3 regions of the Paenibacillus riograndensis SBR5 genome follow, and region 2 is predicted to be linked to each of the others. Evidence: riboswitches for the same ligand, from Rfam matches in the RefSeq annotation. Region 2 holds a riboswitch; each other region holds the start of a gene.
The links. A riboswitch is a leader RNA that binds a small molecule or an ion and turns the genes downstream of it on or off. The one in region 2 is predicted to bind cyclic di-AMP.

Region 1: linked by a shared signal. The riboswitch ahead of PRIO_RS04570 (NfeD family membrane protein) and the one ahead of PRIO_RS28370 (C40 family peptidase) in region 2 are both predicted to bind cyclic di-AMP.
Region 3: linked by a shared signal. The riboswitch ahead of PRIO_RS18295 (APC family permease) and the one ahead of PRIO_RS28370 (C40 family peptidase) in region 2 are both predicted to bind cyclic di-AMP.

Annotation. Positions count from the first base shown of each region.
Region 1 covers NZ_LN831776.1:1,051,421-1,056,582, reverse strand. The annotation lists gene PRIO_RS04585 (aldo/keto reductase) at 1-97, shown strand, start outside; gene PRIO_RS04580 (Sapep family Mn(2+)-dependent dipeptidase) at 108-1,544, shown strand; gene PRIO_RS04575 (flotillin family protein) at 1,586-3,019, opposite strand; gene PRIO_RS04570 (NfeD family membrane protein) at 3,030-3,536, opposite strand; cyclic di-AMP (ydaO/yuaA leader) riboswitch at 3,729-3,916, opposite strand; gene PRIO_RS04565 (ABC transporter permease) at 4,115-4,855, opposite strand; gene PRIO_RS04560 (ABC transporter permease) at 4,873-5,162, opposite strand, start outside.
Region 2 covers NZ_LN831776.1:6,720,001-6,725,162, forward strand. The annotation lists gene PRIO_RS28360 (iron ABC transporter permease) at 1-1,014, opposite strand, end outside; gene PRIO_RS28365 (ABC transporter substrate-binding protein) at 1,023-2,060, opposite strand; gene PRIO_RS28370 (C40 family peptidase) at 2,281-2,751, opposite strand; cyclic di-AMP (ydaO/yuaA leader) riboswitch at 2,756-2,888, opposite strand; gene PRIO_RS37250 (sugar O-acetyltransferase) at 3,327-3,923, opposite strand; gene PRIO_RS28380 (DUF1349 domain-containing protein) at 3,956-4,597, opposite strand; gene PRIO_RS36470 (hypothetical protein) at 5,065-5,162, opposite strand, start outside.
Region 3 covers NZ_LN831776.1:4,347,169-4,352,330, reverse strand. The annotation lists gene PRIO_RS18310 (ATP-binding protein) at 1-1,266, shown strand, start outside; gene PRIO_RS18305 (DsbA family protein) at 1,361-2,116, shown strand; gene PRIO_RS18300 (disulfide oxidoreductase) at 2,116-2,553, shown strand; cyclic di-AMP (ydaO/yuaA leader) riboswitch at 2,742-2,900, shown strand; gene PRIO_RS18295 (APC family permease) at 3,027-4,844, shown strand; gene PRIO_RS18290 (iron-hydroxamate ABC transporter substrate-binding protein) at 5,056-5,162, shown strand, end outside.

The DNA.
Region 1 (5,162 bases), 2.3 Mb from region 2:
GGCCGGAGCGGACTTCCGCTTCCCGGACGGCGCTGTAGAGGAAATCGACCGCCTGCTTAACCGGCTGCATCTTGCGGCTGCCGGGCAAGGCCAGTGAGGCAAGCGCTATGGAGATGATTAGCAGCCAGGAACTGGACAGGTGCATTTCCGAATTTCTTGAGGCGAACCAGGAGAATATGATCGAGGATGCCAAAGGGCTTATCCGCATCCGCAGCGTAGGCCTGGATTACCAGCCCGGAAGCACTCAGCCCTTCGGCGAAGGCTGCAGAACCGTCCTGGATGAAGCTATCCGGCTCATGCAGCGGGAGAAGCTGGAGGTGACGGACTTTGACGGCTACGGTGTCAAAGGGGCATTAGCAGCTTCGGAGCGGGGAAGCATCGGATTTTTCGCCCATCTGGACGTAGTGCCGGAGGGCGAAGGCTGGAGTTTCCCGCCTTACGACCCCTTTGTATGGGATGGCTTCCTATGGGGACGCGGGGCCATGGATAATAAAGCGGCGGCTGTTGCCGCGCTGTATGTGCTGAAGTTTTTTGCAGAAAGCAGGCTGCCCCTCCGGCATGGGCTGTATCTGTTCCTCGGCTGCAATGAGGAAAACGGCATGCGCGATATCCGCCACTTTTTGTCCCGGCATGAACCTCCACTGTTCGGAATTGTGCCTGACGCCTATTTCCCCCTGTGCTTTGCCGAGAAGGGAATGCTGCGTGCGGATTTCGAAGGTGAAGCGGCAGACGGCAACCTGCTGGCCTTCAACGGCGGGACCGAATATAACGTGGTTCCCGCTGCCGCCTCGGCAATCTTGCGGGACGTGGACCCGGACCATGCAAGACAGGTGCTGCCCGGTTCCTTCACGGTTGAGGTTCTGCCGGAGGGTGTCCGCATTACGGCCTCGGGCAAAGCGGGACATGCCGCCTTTCCCGAAGGCACGGACAACGCCGCCGTGAAGCTGGCTGCCGCGCTTGCCGCCCATGGGCTGGTCCGGGGCAGCCGGACGCTGCGGGCGCTGGCATTCGTGCAGGAATGCTTCGCCAACCCTTACGGGCATGGCCTCGGCATCGCCTTCCGTGACGTGTCGGGAGAAACCACAGTCAATGCAGCCGTCCAGATGGAAAACGGCAGGCTTCGGCTGTTATGCGACATCCGCTACGGGGTTACACAGGAGATCGGCGGGATACAGCAGCTGCTGGAAGAGGCAGCCAACCGTTACGGCATGCAGCTGACCCGCACGGAGGATAGCCCGCCGCATTATATCGCCCCGGACGATCCCATTGCGGCGGCTTTATGCGATCTGGCCAACCGGGAGCTTGGCACCAGCCAGCCCCCTTATGCCATGGGCGGCATTACCCACGCCAGATGGCTGCCGCGGGCAGCAGCCTTCGGCCCTCTGCGCCGGGATAAGCCTTCCCCCTTTCCTGCCGGAAGAGGAAGCGGCCACCAGCCGGACGAGGCCATGAATTTGGAGGCCGTATGGGATGCCTTCCTGATTTATGTTAAGGCGGTGCTTGTGATAGACGGGCTGTTAAGCGAAGAGAACGCACAACATTAACAGTGTGAACCACCGGCCTTTCCGGCCGGTGGTTCTCTTTTTTACTGCTCCTTATCCCGCCCGAGCAGCCCGCTGAGCGCCTCTGTCACGTTCATGCCGGTAAGCGTCTGCGTCAATTCAGGAACCTGGGTCATGATTTTGGCGATATCGCTGGTAATTTTGTTCACGCCGGATGAAGCTCCATCCTGGGAAATCACTGTAATCTTATCGACCTTGGCCAGCGGAGAGGCGATTTTCTCGGCCAATTCCGGCAGGACCTTCAGAAATTCCACTGTAAGTGCGGCTTGCGTGAACTGTTTGTACGCCTCGGCTTTCTTTTCCAGCGCTCCCGCTTCCGCCGCTCCAGCCAATTGTACAATTTCCGCGTTGGCTCTCCCTTTCGCCAGCTCGGCTTCCGCTGTGGCCAGCCCCCGCTTGGTCGTCGTGGCCGCCTCTGCCTCCGCTTCAAGAATCTGCCGCTGCTTGGCCGCTTCCGCTCTCATAATTGTAGCCTGATTCTCTGCCTGGGCCGGCTTGATTACCGTTGCCTCCAGCTCCTTCTGTCTCAGCTCCACTTCGATTTCCCGGACAGTCCGGTTAGCCTCCGCTTCCATCTGCGTGATCTTGACCTGCTCGGTAACCAGCGACTGCTTGATTTTGTTCTGCTGCAATTCGTACGCAAGATCCGCCTGTGCTTTCTTCACTTCTGTCTCCAGCTTAAAGTCCGCCTGCTTAATGTTCAATTCCTTCTCGAACTGAGATTCCTTGGCGCGGGCGGCGGTTCCCGCTTCAATGGTGGCCTGATGCGCGTTGGCTTTGGCAATCGAGGATTCTTTCTCCGCCTCAGCTTGCTTGATCTGGATATCGCGTTCCGCTTCTGCCTTGGCGATGCTGGCATCGCGGCGGATGCGCTCAATTTCCGGAACCCCCATGTTGTCGATATACCCTTTGTCATCCGTAATTTTCTTAATGGTGAAGCTGACTACCTCAAGCCCCATCTTGTCGAGGTCTTCCGAGCAGGTCTCCCGCATCTTGCTGTTGATTTCGTCGGGAGTTTTTAGAATGGACTCCACCGTCAATTGTCCGATCAAGCCGCGCAAATGGCCTTCCACCGAATGCAGGATAATCGTCTCGCGGTCCTCTTCCGGCCGGTCGATGAACTGCTCACTGGCTGTCAGAATAGCGGTAGGATCGCTTTTTATCTTAATCTGGGCCACCGCCTCCAGGTTGAGCTTGATACCCTGCTGGGAGAACATCGCCTGCGCCGGGATGACATCGAAGCTCATCAGCATCATGGAGATGGTCTTATTGTTCTGGAAGCCGGGGATGACGAACGTCCCGCCGCCCTGAACCACTCTTTTTCCGCCGAGGCCGTAGACAATCATTGCCTGATTGGGCGGAACCTTTTTATAAGCATTCACGATACTGAACAAAGCCAGCAGGATAACAACAACAATTCCCGAGATTAAATAGAGCATAACCATCCGGTTCGACACTCCCCGTTATTTATAATTGTCCGCTTTCCCTCTCGAAGAGGGTCACAGACGCCATTCCTTTTTCCACCTTTAAAATAATCACCCTGTCGCCCTTGGCGAGCTGCTGCCCGGGTTCTGCCCGCACACCAATGGAGCGCATCGTTCCATGCAGCACATATTTCATTTCTCCAACTGCTCCATCCGCTGCAGAAATGCTGATATACCCGAGCTGCCCCGCCTGCTCATAATCCAATTCATTCATGCTGTTGTCGTACCGGGTCATCACCCGGGCCAGCACCGCATACATCAGACAGCCGACCAGCAAGGCAACCACGGTGCCGATCAGCAATACGGCAAGCATATTTATTCCGCTGAACCGGGTAAGCACATAACCAGTGCCGCCCCAGACCGTGACAAACACCATCAGAGGGAGGATAGGCACAAAGCCCGGACCACCAGCATCGCCGCCTCCCGCATGCAGATGGCCCGCCAGGCCATGCCCATGAAATCCGCCGCTGAGGAGGAGCAATAGTCCCACCCAGAAGCACACGATAAATACAGTAACGATAACTATCCCTCCTTTTAAGCAGTTTAGATAGTATCCAAATACTCTAAATCTCGTTGTTATACGATTTTCAGTTTCTCATGCAGATCGCCTTCCCGCCTGCACAGCAAAAAGACCACAGAAGCGGCAGGGCTCTCCGTGGTCGGTTAATCGATCATGGCGCTCATCCTCTCTCTTCGAGGCTTACGGGGTTAGCTGACGGATTCGGGCAGCGAGATTGCCCTACCCTGCAAGAAGCGGCTTGTCAGCACGCTGCAAGGATTCACCCCGGATGAGCGGCAGCTATCCCAGCAAAAGCCGCATTCACCATTGGTTCCCCCGTTCCCAGTACCGGAATTCAGCCATTTGAGAACAGTTATATTTCATTCGGTTGCTGATTTGAATCTTACGCCTGTAGCCGTTTAATGTAAAACGTTGCTTGTGACAAAAGAAGCCAAAAATGCCACCACTTCACGAATGAAGGCGCATTCTTGGGTTTCGCTCTTAAGCGGCCGGTGATTTTCTCTCTTTTGCTCCAATTCTCGAAAGCAGTGAGGCACCGCTATACTTCTCTATAACCGAGCCCCACGCACAAGCGAACGGCGGCCCGCCCAGATGTACGCAGCAGAGGTGGCGGCTACAATGAGAATGAACGGGATCACATCCAGCCGGGGCGACAAAGCGGTTCCCCTTGGGTACATGGCGTAATAGGCCGTTGTGGAGGGGAACCAGGCACCGATCGAAGCATGAAGCCCGGTAAGCACAATATTGGCTATCACAATCGAAGCCGATAAAACCAGAGAGGACACAAACGACTTCAAGCGCATGGACACCCATAACTGCAGCGCCGCAAACGGCAGGATAGCCAGCCAGCCCCCAACCGTACCGGTGATCAATTCGGCAACATCCAAATCATTCCCCAAGTGAAGCAGTTCTCCCACGAGCAGATAGGAACCGGCAAAAAGCAGTTGAATTAAACCCAACAGCAGCATCAGCGTCCCCAATTTGGCATAATAGACACGGGAACGGGGAATGGGCAGACAAAACAGCTGTTTCCAGCCCCCGTTAATATGCTCATAACGGCAGATAAAAGAAGCCAGCACCCCGGCATAAAGCGGATATAAAAACAAGCCGTGAAAGCTGGCCATATGCAAATAGAAGGTTTTCCAGCCGCGCACATAGAAGCCGGCAAAATTTTCTGAATCTAAACTATTGATTCCGAGCATCACCGTTCCTAGCGCACCAATAAGGATCAGGATGAAGATGACGGGATACTGCAGCTTCATTCGTTCGGCTTTCATCAAATATTCCATAATCACACCTCTGTTAATCAGAATTGTTTGTTTTTGAAATGCAGGGTCCCGGCGGCCAGCAGCATGACTCCCAGGCCTGCGCTAATGCCAATCCACCTCCCGGGATGCGCCATGAATGGACTGGACAGGGTTGGATAGGCCCATGGCCACACCCAGGTCCACAATGCTGCGCTGCTGTCCCGCGCGATGAACAGGCCGGACACAGCGCCCAATAAGCCGATGGACATCGGAATGGCCTGGTTCGAGAATTGGATCGACAGCCACATCTGCAGCCCCAGCACCGCAGCTGAGGCGAGAAAGCTGTACA
Region 2 (5,162 bases):
CATCTTGGTGAGCACAAGCCAGATCAGCCAAGGGGCTCCAATAATCGCCATCACTGCCCCGACAGGCATTTCCCCCAGATTGCTCCGCACCATACGGGCAAGTGTATCTGCCGCAGTGATGAGCAATGCTCCCCACAGCGCACTCGCGGGAAGGAGCAGACGATGCTTGCGGATCCCGCTAAGCCGGACCAGATGGGGGGCCACCAGACCTACAAAGCCAATGGGGCCAACCACACTGACCACAATCGCAGCCATTAGCACCGATATGCCGAGGCCCACCGCCCGGGTTAAGCCTACACGCTGCCCAAGAGAGCGGGCGGTGGACTCATCCAGCTCCAGTGCATCAAACTGCCTGCCTCCAAGCAGCGAAATTCCCAGCAGGACTACAACAAAAGGCCAGGCGTATTGAACACCGCTCCAGTCCAGTTGAATCAAAGAGCCTGAACCCCACAAAAACAGATTTTGTGTTTCAGTCTGGAAAAAAATATGCAGGGCCGAAGTGAATGCTCCAAGCACCATCGATACGATCATGCCGGATAAAGCCAGGCGGACAGGCGTAGCCTTCCGTCCTCCGCCCAGGACATAGGCGGCTAGTGCCGCCAGCAATCCCCCGGCAGCTGCCAGCAGCAAAGGATACTGCTGCTGCATAGCCGGAAAAGCGACCATCCCCAGAACAACCATAAAGTAAGCCCCGGCATTGATCCCCAGCGTATCTGAGGAAGCGAGCGGGTTTTTCGTTATCGTCTGCAATACGGCGCCTGCCGCAGCAAGTGCGGCTCCGGCCAAAATGCCAATCACTGTCCGCGGCATCCGGATATCCCAGAGCAGATTATGCTCCATCACATCCTGACGGTGTAAAAGTCCGTTCCATACCGCAGCAGCCGGAATTTTGGCTTCCCCGAAACAGAGGCTTAGCAGGGATACAACGAAAAGGGCGGCCAGGCCGCCCCCAAATATTCCTATCAGCCGCCAGGTCATCCCGGGTGAGGTTTCTTTGCCCGTGTTGGTATTCATATAGGTGCTCATTTCGTTAACGTATTTACAACTTCATCAACGAGGACTTTGGAGGAAACCGGACCGCCAAATACCCACGTTGTGCTGGCCAATCCGAAGGTACGTTTCTCTTTTACAAAGTTAAGGCCATTCCAGACAGAATTGTCCTTTAGTTCCTTTGAGAAAATATCATCATCCTTTTGGACGATATAGAGCAGATTCGTGTCCTTAACTGCAGGCAGCGCTTCAACTGTGGAGGTCGTGAATCCGTACATCTCGAATTTCTCCGGCTTCCAGTCGTTCTTCAGGCCAATCCGGTCCAGCGTTTGTACGGCCAGCGAGTTGTCCGTAAAAAGACGCATGGTCGCTGCATTCTGATAGCTGTATGCCTGTGTCAGCACATAATTCAGGCCTTCCTTGCCTGCTGCAGCCAGCTTCGTCTTCGCATCCGCATAATGTGCATCCAGATCAGCAAGAACCTTGTCCCCCTCAGCTGTTTTGCCGACAGCAGCAGCAATGGTTTTGAAGATATTTTCCATCTCCGTATATTGGTCGCCTTGTCCCTCAGGCGGATACAGGCCCAAAATCAGTGTTGGCGCAATCGCCTTCAATTGATCATAAATCGCTTCATGGTTGTCGGTGTTGGCAATAATCAGATCCGGCTTCAAGGAGGCTATCGTCTCCAGATTCGGCTCAGAGCGGGTTCCCACATCCGTCACGCCTGCATCGAGTGGTGCTTCAGACGTTACATACAGCTTATAGTTTTCGTTGTCTGCATTACCCACCGGCTGCACACCAAGCGCAATAACATCTTCTGTAAAAGTCCACTCCAGGACTACGACCTTTTGCGCGGGCTTGTCCAGCTTTACCTCGCCTTTAGCGTCTTTTAATACAATAGGGCCAGCTGCGGTTGCACTGCCCTCGTTCGTAGCGTCTGCATTTGGAGCGGCTGCATTGTTAGTTGCGCCTCCATCCGCTGCTGAACGATTTGCGTTGTTAGATCCACAGCCTGCTGCAACCAATACGACAATGATAAGCATTATTACGCTCAATAACCTTTTGTTCACTCCGGATATCCCCCTATATGTATAACATTTAATTGCGTCCGTGATAATCGTTATCACTTCAGTGATAATGATTATCATTCACTAGTTATATTATATGGGATTCCGCTGAAAGTCAAAGTTAAAATTAAAATTAAATAGCCCCGCCTTATATTCAATCTTCTGAATACAAGGCGGGGCAATAATAATAGACACTGTTTGAAGTTTTCTGTCCCAGAGGACTTTATTCACCGGCCATCTGACGATAGCTGGTATCGCTTACTACACGGCGGGCTGTAACATAACGGTCACGGTAATAGGAATCCGAGAGCTTGCTTATTCTTACGCCTTTGCTGCTTGAGGAATGTGCAAACTGGCCATCCCCGATATAAATGCCTGCATGGGAAACCCCGTTACCGAAAGTATTAAAAAAGACCAAATCCCCCAGCCGCAAGTCATCCTTGGACACCTCAGTGCCAGCCTTGGCTTGAGATCCTGTGGTACGCGGCAGATCACCTGCATTGAACTTCTCCATAATATATAAAATGAAGCCTGAACAATCAAAACCGGCTGCCGTCGTTCCTCCCCATACATAAGGAGTCCCCAATACCCCGTTCACTTCATTCTCAAGACTGATTTCACTTGCGTATGTATTCGCTGGAATAGCTGTGAATAATAGCGCAGACCCTATCAACGACATAATGAACTTTTTCAGAACCCTTTGCTCCCTTCAATGCCTACGGAGTTAGCTGAGGGTTCGGTTAAAGGTTCCCTATATTCCTTTGCTTTCAAGAATAATTCACCCAAAAGTGGTTCCCCCGTTTTCAAAATGAAATTCGGCAACAATTCATTAATTTTTTGTAACTATTTCTATAGTATTTTATCTAGTATCACTCTGTCAATCCTATTTCCTGTTTTATCGTTTTCATTGTAAAATAATACAAAAATATACCCAGTTTATAGTATAATCTCCGCCAATAGGGAGCCAGTAACCCGTTAAATGAACATGATTGATACTAATTTTATCTCTCCCTCTGTAAGTCTATATTATATTTATAGTATAAAGGTTACATAAATGTTACTCTCCGCTTCCTTGCCGCCAAGCCGCAATATCCGCTCCAGCGGCTCGCCCCGCTCTTGCCTGCCGGTCCGGATGGTGGAAAAAGGCCGAACGAAACAAAGCACCGCAACCCGTTAGCCCGGATTGCAGTGCTTCATTTTTGAAGAGGACACGTTAAAATCACCAGCATGGCACAATTTCAACTTTATTTTCCTAGTGAGATGTTAGACTTATTCGCTTGGTCTTCTCCAGGGATTGTCAGAATATTTAATAGGTCTAATTACTTTGCAAGGAACTCCTGCAGCGATAGTATTTGGCGGAATGTCTTTTGTAACTACACTCCCTGCTCCAATAATACTATTTTCGCCAATGGTCACGCCTTGTGTAATCTTAACATCACCGCCAAGCCATACATTGTCCTGTATAATTATGGGGGCAGAATAGACCCCTTTCTCCGCTCTTTCAAAAGGATCTTCCGCATGATTTGCTGCGTATAGTCCCGCTCTGGGACCAATAAACACATTGTTGCCAATTTTTACTTCGTTGCAATCAAGAATGATCATGTCATGGTTAATATATACCTCATTCCCAATCGAAATATTAAAACCGAACTCACACCGGAAATCGGACTCAATATATACATTTTCCCCGACTTCTGCAAATAAGCCTTTTAGAATGGACATATCGTATTCATCATTTGTATTTACTTTGTAATTGTACTTCCTGCAAGTAGATATTGCCTGTGTTCTAAGTGCAGAAATATCTTTGGCAGCATCATCATACATTTTTCCTGAATTTATCATCTGTTTGATTTCTGAAATATTCATATGGCCTCCTGATCAAAATAAATTAGCAAAACTTATTCACCAGCTCTTATGTTCTTTACGGTTTTATTCTCCAGTGAAAAATTAGAGTAGATTCTGTCGCCACCCTTTCCAGTCGGAGCTTGCGGGACAAACCCTACCTTAACGGTCTCTTCGACAGGTAAATTAAAGAATCTTGCCATATAAAACTGAGTACCCGTTAATGAATAATGAAAAGCAAAGGACTGGCCTACCCGTGTAATCTGAAGCCAAACGGAATTACTATCGATATTGTTACCGTTCGCATCGTCTGATAATGGATTTGTTACTACGCTCACAACTGCATGGGTATTGAAATCGGTAAGTTCAAAACACAATTTTGCCCAAACATTGATGTCTTTCATTACCATGACTGAAGCAGAATCATAAATATCTTTAAAATCATGCTGAACCTTGACGCGCATCACAAAATCACCAGAAACCTCCGTGAAAAAAAACGGTGCGTTTGCGAGAGTGCTCGGGGTGGCCCCTTCTTCTGATACAGCTCCATTGTTGCAGAAAAAATCGCTATGTTCAGGCGCGTGCAATATCATTGCTTCATTCTCAAACCGGATGCTGCCTGGATTAAGCCAATTAAAGTTTTCAAAATCGGTCTGGCCTATTGGACTTCCCTCCTGTTCTTTCCAAAATATGTACACAGTATGATGATATCATCAAAGATCATTTAGTGAAGGTAAAAAGTTATCAAATTATAGCAGAATATTCTCATACTGGTGTTTTTCAAGGCGTTAAGTGAGAAATTACAAAAAAGCCCTGATACATCAAGGGTTTCTTGATCATCAGGACTGACTATGTTGTGCTAAAACTATGTTCCAAACGGTGACAAGTGAAATTACAACTCACAAATGAGAGTTGTATTTCAAGTTGACATTAAAAAGGCCTGATTTCAGCGATACTGTAACGTTACTGTAACGTAGTTTTGCCATAACTTGTAACTATCTTCGGCATAAATCATAAATACCGGATTAGATGGAAGGAGGTGTCCGGCTGAATCTGCTTCCTCGCTACTGCCAATTGGCTCCCCCGAATTCGCTTCTAACTCCAACTGGACCGAGTGGCGAATGCCCCGATGCGTGAATATGGTGTTATCGGAAGTTCAGTTTTTCTATGTGTTACCTTCAAATAATTCAGTTTGCGGAAAGTGATCCTTCCAGTATTCTTTCATAGTTAAAAGTACTTCAAATTTCATTTCTTCAGTTATTC
Region 3 (5,162 bases), 2.4 Mb from region 2:
ATGCTGGGAATGATTCTAGCCTGCACGTTCCTGCTGGTAGTGGCCGTTGTGCTTGGGCTTATGTACAAGGACCGGAAGCAGGTGCTGTTCACGGCACAATTTAATGAGCAGCGCTACACCGCTTTATTTGAGTTCAGCCCCGATATGGTAGTATGTATCGACCCTGTGCGCAAAAAAGTGATCAGCGCCAATCCATCACTCCGGCAGACAACAGGATACGGACAAGAGGAACTGAGCGACTATAAAAGTATATTATTCAGCACCGGGGATGAACAGGCCCTCAAAGCAGCCGTTAAACGCGCTGCGCAAGGACAGTCCGGAAAGCTGGAAATAATCGTCAAAACCAAAAGCGGAGCCAGGCTGATTTGCAGTACTACCGTTTTTCCGCTGGTAAATGACAAAGAAAATTATGTGTACATCATCGCTGAAGACATCACGGCACTGGCGGAACAACAGCAGGAGCTCCTGATCGCCAAAAATGCGGCCGAAAGTGCAGCGCGGATGAAAAGTGAGTTCCTGGCGACGATGAGCCATGAAATCCGGACCCCGCTTAACGGCATTATTGGCATTAACCAACTGCTCGCTGAGGAAATCACGGCACCGGATCATCAGGAATTGTTGAAGCTGCAGAATACGAGCAGTCTTGCATTGCTGAGTGTGATGAACGATGTGCTCGACATTTCACGCCTTGAAGCTGAGAACATGCTGCTGGTAAAAGCACCGTTCAAGCTTCCTGCACTGCTGCGGGAATGCATAAACCTGTTTGCGGTTGCGGCCGGCCACAAAGGGCTTGCATTGAACCTTGAGATCGCCCCGTCCATTCCTGAACAATTAATCGGGGACAGTGCGCGAATCCGCCAGATCCTGGTGAATCTGATTGGCAATGCAGTCAAGTTTACCCACGAGGGGAGCATAACAGTTACAATTGAGCCCTGCAGCAAAGAAGGGACTTCCCTGGGACTGCTGTTCCGAGTCAGTGACACAGGAATCGGGATTGCGCCGGACAAGCTGGAGCTGTTGTTCCAGCCCTTCTCACAGGTGGATGCCTCCCATAACCGGAAATATCAAGGCACTGGGTTGGGGCTGGCGATCTGCAAAAAGCTTGTTGAGCTAATGGATGGCAGCATCTGGACGGAAAAGGCCAGGGAAGGCGGGACGGACTTCTTTTTTAAGATCCCGCTGCAGCTTATGGATACTATCCCGCGGCAAGAGTATTCCAATGAACAGGGAGTCCGGGAGAAGCGGGAAAAGTCGGAAGTGGGTTGAACTGAGGTTTGCCAAGCGAAGAGTTTTAATTATATAATTTTAAAGAATATGATATCCTCACAACAGTCCTTCCAGGACAGAAAGGAACTCTCTTTTGGGCAAATCTAAAACAAACAATGGCACGGTTTCCGGTTTAAATAAAGCCGAGAAACGCAGGGCTGAGCTGGAGCAGCAGAAACAGAAAACGAGAATTCTAATTATTAGTGCGGTCGCAATCGTAGTGATTATTTTTGTCGGACTCTTCTTGCTGGCATCGAAGGATTCCTCTTCAACGGCAGGTTCAGGCAAGGCGGTTGATTTCAATTACAGCGGGTTCCCAAGACTCGGGAAAGAGGATGCACCGGTCAAAATCGTCGAGTTCGGTGATTTCAAATGTCCGGCCTGCGCCCAGTTTACAGGTGCCATCAAGCCGCAGATTGTGCAGGAGTATGTGAATCAGGATAAAGCAGCCTTCTACTTCGTAAATATGGCTTTTATCGGCCCGGATTCCGAAACGGCTTCGCTGGCGGCATTATCCGTCTATCATCAGAACAATGACGCTTTCTGGACCTACTACGATGCGCTTTACGCCAATCAGGGGGATGAGAATGCAGAGTGGGCCACAGAGGACTTCCTGGTGAGTCTCGCGGAGAAGGAGAAGCTGCCTGTTGATCTGGAGCTTTTACGCAAAGACATCAAGGAACGAACCTATGAAAGTGAGCTGCAAAATGATATCAGCATCGCCAAAGATACCGGTGTAACCTCTACGCCTACTGTTTTCATTAATGGACACAAAGTAGATAAGCCTTTCGACATGGAAGCTATTGACGCTCAGATTAAATCCGCTTCCGAAGCTGTGAGTGCTGAATGATGAAGATCGCTGCTTTCTGCAGACGCCACTGTCTCTATTTGGCCTGGTTTGTGTCTGTTATCGCAGTAGCGGGAAGTTTGTACCTAAGTGAGGTATTGAAGTACGAGCCCTGCAAGTTATGCTGGTTCCAGCGGATATTCATGTACCCGCAGCTTATTCTGCTGGGCATTGCCACCTACTGGAATGACAAAAAGATCATTCCCTATGTGCTGCCCCTAAGTCTCATTGGCGGCTGCATCTCTATCTATCATTATGCGGAACAGAAAATACCGGCACTCAGCAAGGTGCTTCCCTGCACGATTGGCGTACCCTGTAACAAGGATTATCTGAATTATTTCGGGTTTATTACGATCCCTCTACTGGCCTTGATTGCCTTTGCGTTAATCGCGATTTTGCTCTGGACCGGACGCAAAGAGGACATCTCTAACCATTCCTGAAATTTCTGACACAATTAGGGTTCAAAACCTTGAAAAAACAAGCGTTAAGAGGATAATCGCAGAGAATGAAAGATCCATATATCCCTCATCGTGGTTTTGCGTAAAATGGATCATTTTTCAATCTTTTTTCATTTTTTTCACCGCTTTACGGAAGGGCCATTGTAGACTATCATTAGACCTTGTGAGAAGTTGAATATGCGCTGAATTTTCCGTATGGAAAAACGGGGGAACCAACATTGGCCTAAGTGCCAACGGGGTGAATCGGGACGGTCCGCAAGGGCTGCAACCGTAGGGCTACCACAGCCCGAATCCGCCAGCTAACCTCGTAAGCAATGGTGGGATAATGACGATGCGTAAGCATGCGGATCATTTCCGTATGCTTATTTTTGTGCCTGCATTTATGAAAATCCACCTATGAAAACAGCGCACGGTATTACCGTTTCAACCTAAACAAGAGAGGAACTGTTACTACAATGGTAAGCAAGGTAAAACGACTATTGATCGGGCGTCCGATGAAGTCGAACGAACTCGATCATGAAAAGTTATCCAAGGTGAAAGCACTGGCTGTCCTGTCTTCTGATGCGCTCTCGTCTGTAGCCTACGGAACGGAACAAATCCTGATTGTGCTGGTGGCCGCAGGCTTCACAGCTATCTGGTACTCATTGCCAATCGCATTAGCCGTATTGGGCCTGCTGGCTATACTGATTTTATCCTACCGTCAGACCATCTTTGCTTATCCGCAGGGCGGTGGCGCGTATATCGTAGCCAAAAGCAATCTGGGTGTTCCAACCGGACTCCTCGCCGGGGGATCTTTGCTGGTGGATTATATTTTGACCGTTGCGGTTAGTGCATCGGCGGGCACAGATGCGATCACATCCGCTTTTCCAAGTCTCCATAATCATAGCGTACTTATCGCTGTTACCGTGATTTTGCTCTTAACGATTATCAATCTGCGCGGGGTAACAGAATCTGCTTCATTCATTGCTATTCCCGTGTATCTCTTCGTAGCATCGATCTTTATATTGATCATTGCGGGGGTATTCAAATATGCAACCGGCGGAGCACATGCCAATGTTCCTGAAATCGGGTCTGCGGTGTCGAATGTCAGCTTGTTTCTGCTGCTTAAGGCTTTCAGCTCCGGCTGTTCGGCTCTGACCGGGGTAGAGGCTGTATCGAATGCCATTCCGAACTTCAAGGCGCCTGCGGAAAAAAATGCGGCCAAAACCCTCATGATGATGGGGCTTATCCTGGGGATTATGTTTACCGGTATTACGCTGCTGGCTTACTGGTATGGAATTACGCCGGATGAAAAAGCTACAGTGGTATCACAAATTGCCGAATCTACTTTTGGGCGCGGCGGTTTGTACTTTTTCATACAAGGTATCACAGCGGTCATTTTGTTCCTGGCTGCCAATACAGCCTACTCGGCATTCCCGCTGCTGGCGTTTATGTTTGCCAAAGACAAGTATCTGCCCCATGCATTTATGGTCCGTGGGGACCGCTTGGGCTTCTCGAACGGCATTATCTTTTTGGGTGTATTATCCGCTCTGCTGGTCACGGCTTTTCACGGAAATACGGAAAGCCTGATTCCGTTATATGCGGTGGGCGTTTTCATTCCGTTTACGCTGTCCCAGCTAGGTATGATGGTGCATTGGTGCAAGACCAAACCTAAAGCGTGGCAAAATAAATTTGCCGTGAACACGGTGGGGATGCTTACGACTCTGACCATAACCTTAATCTTCATTATCACCAAATTCTCCAGCGTCTGGATGGCCTTTATCTTCCTGCCGGTAGTAATGTTCGTGTTCCACAGGATTCACCACCATTACCTGAATACTGCGGATCAGCTGCGGATATGTCCGGCAACGGATAAACCCTGCATCAAGGGAAGTACAGTGGTCGTACCTGTTGCCGGTGTAACACGTGCGGTGCTGCATTCGATCAGCTATGCCAAGTCCTTAACGGATAATGTGGTGGCTGTGTATGTAGGTTTTGATGAAGAAGAGATCAGCAAAATGGAGCAGAAATGGGAGGAATGGAATCCGGGCGTGCGCCTGATTGTCCTCCGCTCCCGTTACCGCAGCATTCTCCGTCCGCTGGTCAAATTCATAGATACAGTAGAGTGGAAGACTGCTTCAACCGATCATATTACTGTACTCATCCCGCAGTTTATCACTAAGCATTGGTGGCAGGCCGTCCTGCACAATCAGACCAGCTTGTTCATCCGTTCCTATCTAATGAATCAAAAAGACATCGTCGTTGCAACCGTACCTTATCATTTGCATAAATAGACAGATGGCTGCCAACATGAAGACTGTTTCCGGATTCCGGGAGCAGTCTTTTTACATATATAAATGGGTTCGTTAGCCAAAACGTGAAAGTTGCAAAAGCAAAATATTTATATTGACATAGAGAATGAGAATCAATATCATTTAATAAGGTGAGGCCAAGGTAACCAGACCTTTGACCATTTCAGATTGTACATATACAGGAGGGGTATTCATGTATTCGATTAACTTAAAGAGAGCAGGCCACAGGAAGCTGGCCTCAATCGGGCTTTTGACGCTGACGCTTATTTTGTCCGCCTGCGGCAATAACAGCAGCGCAAA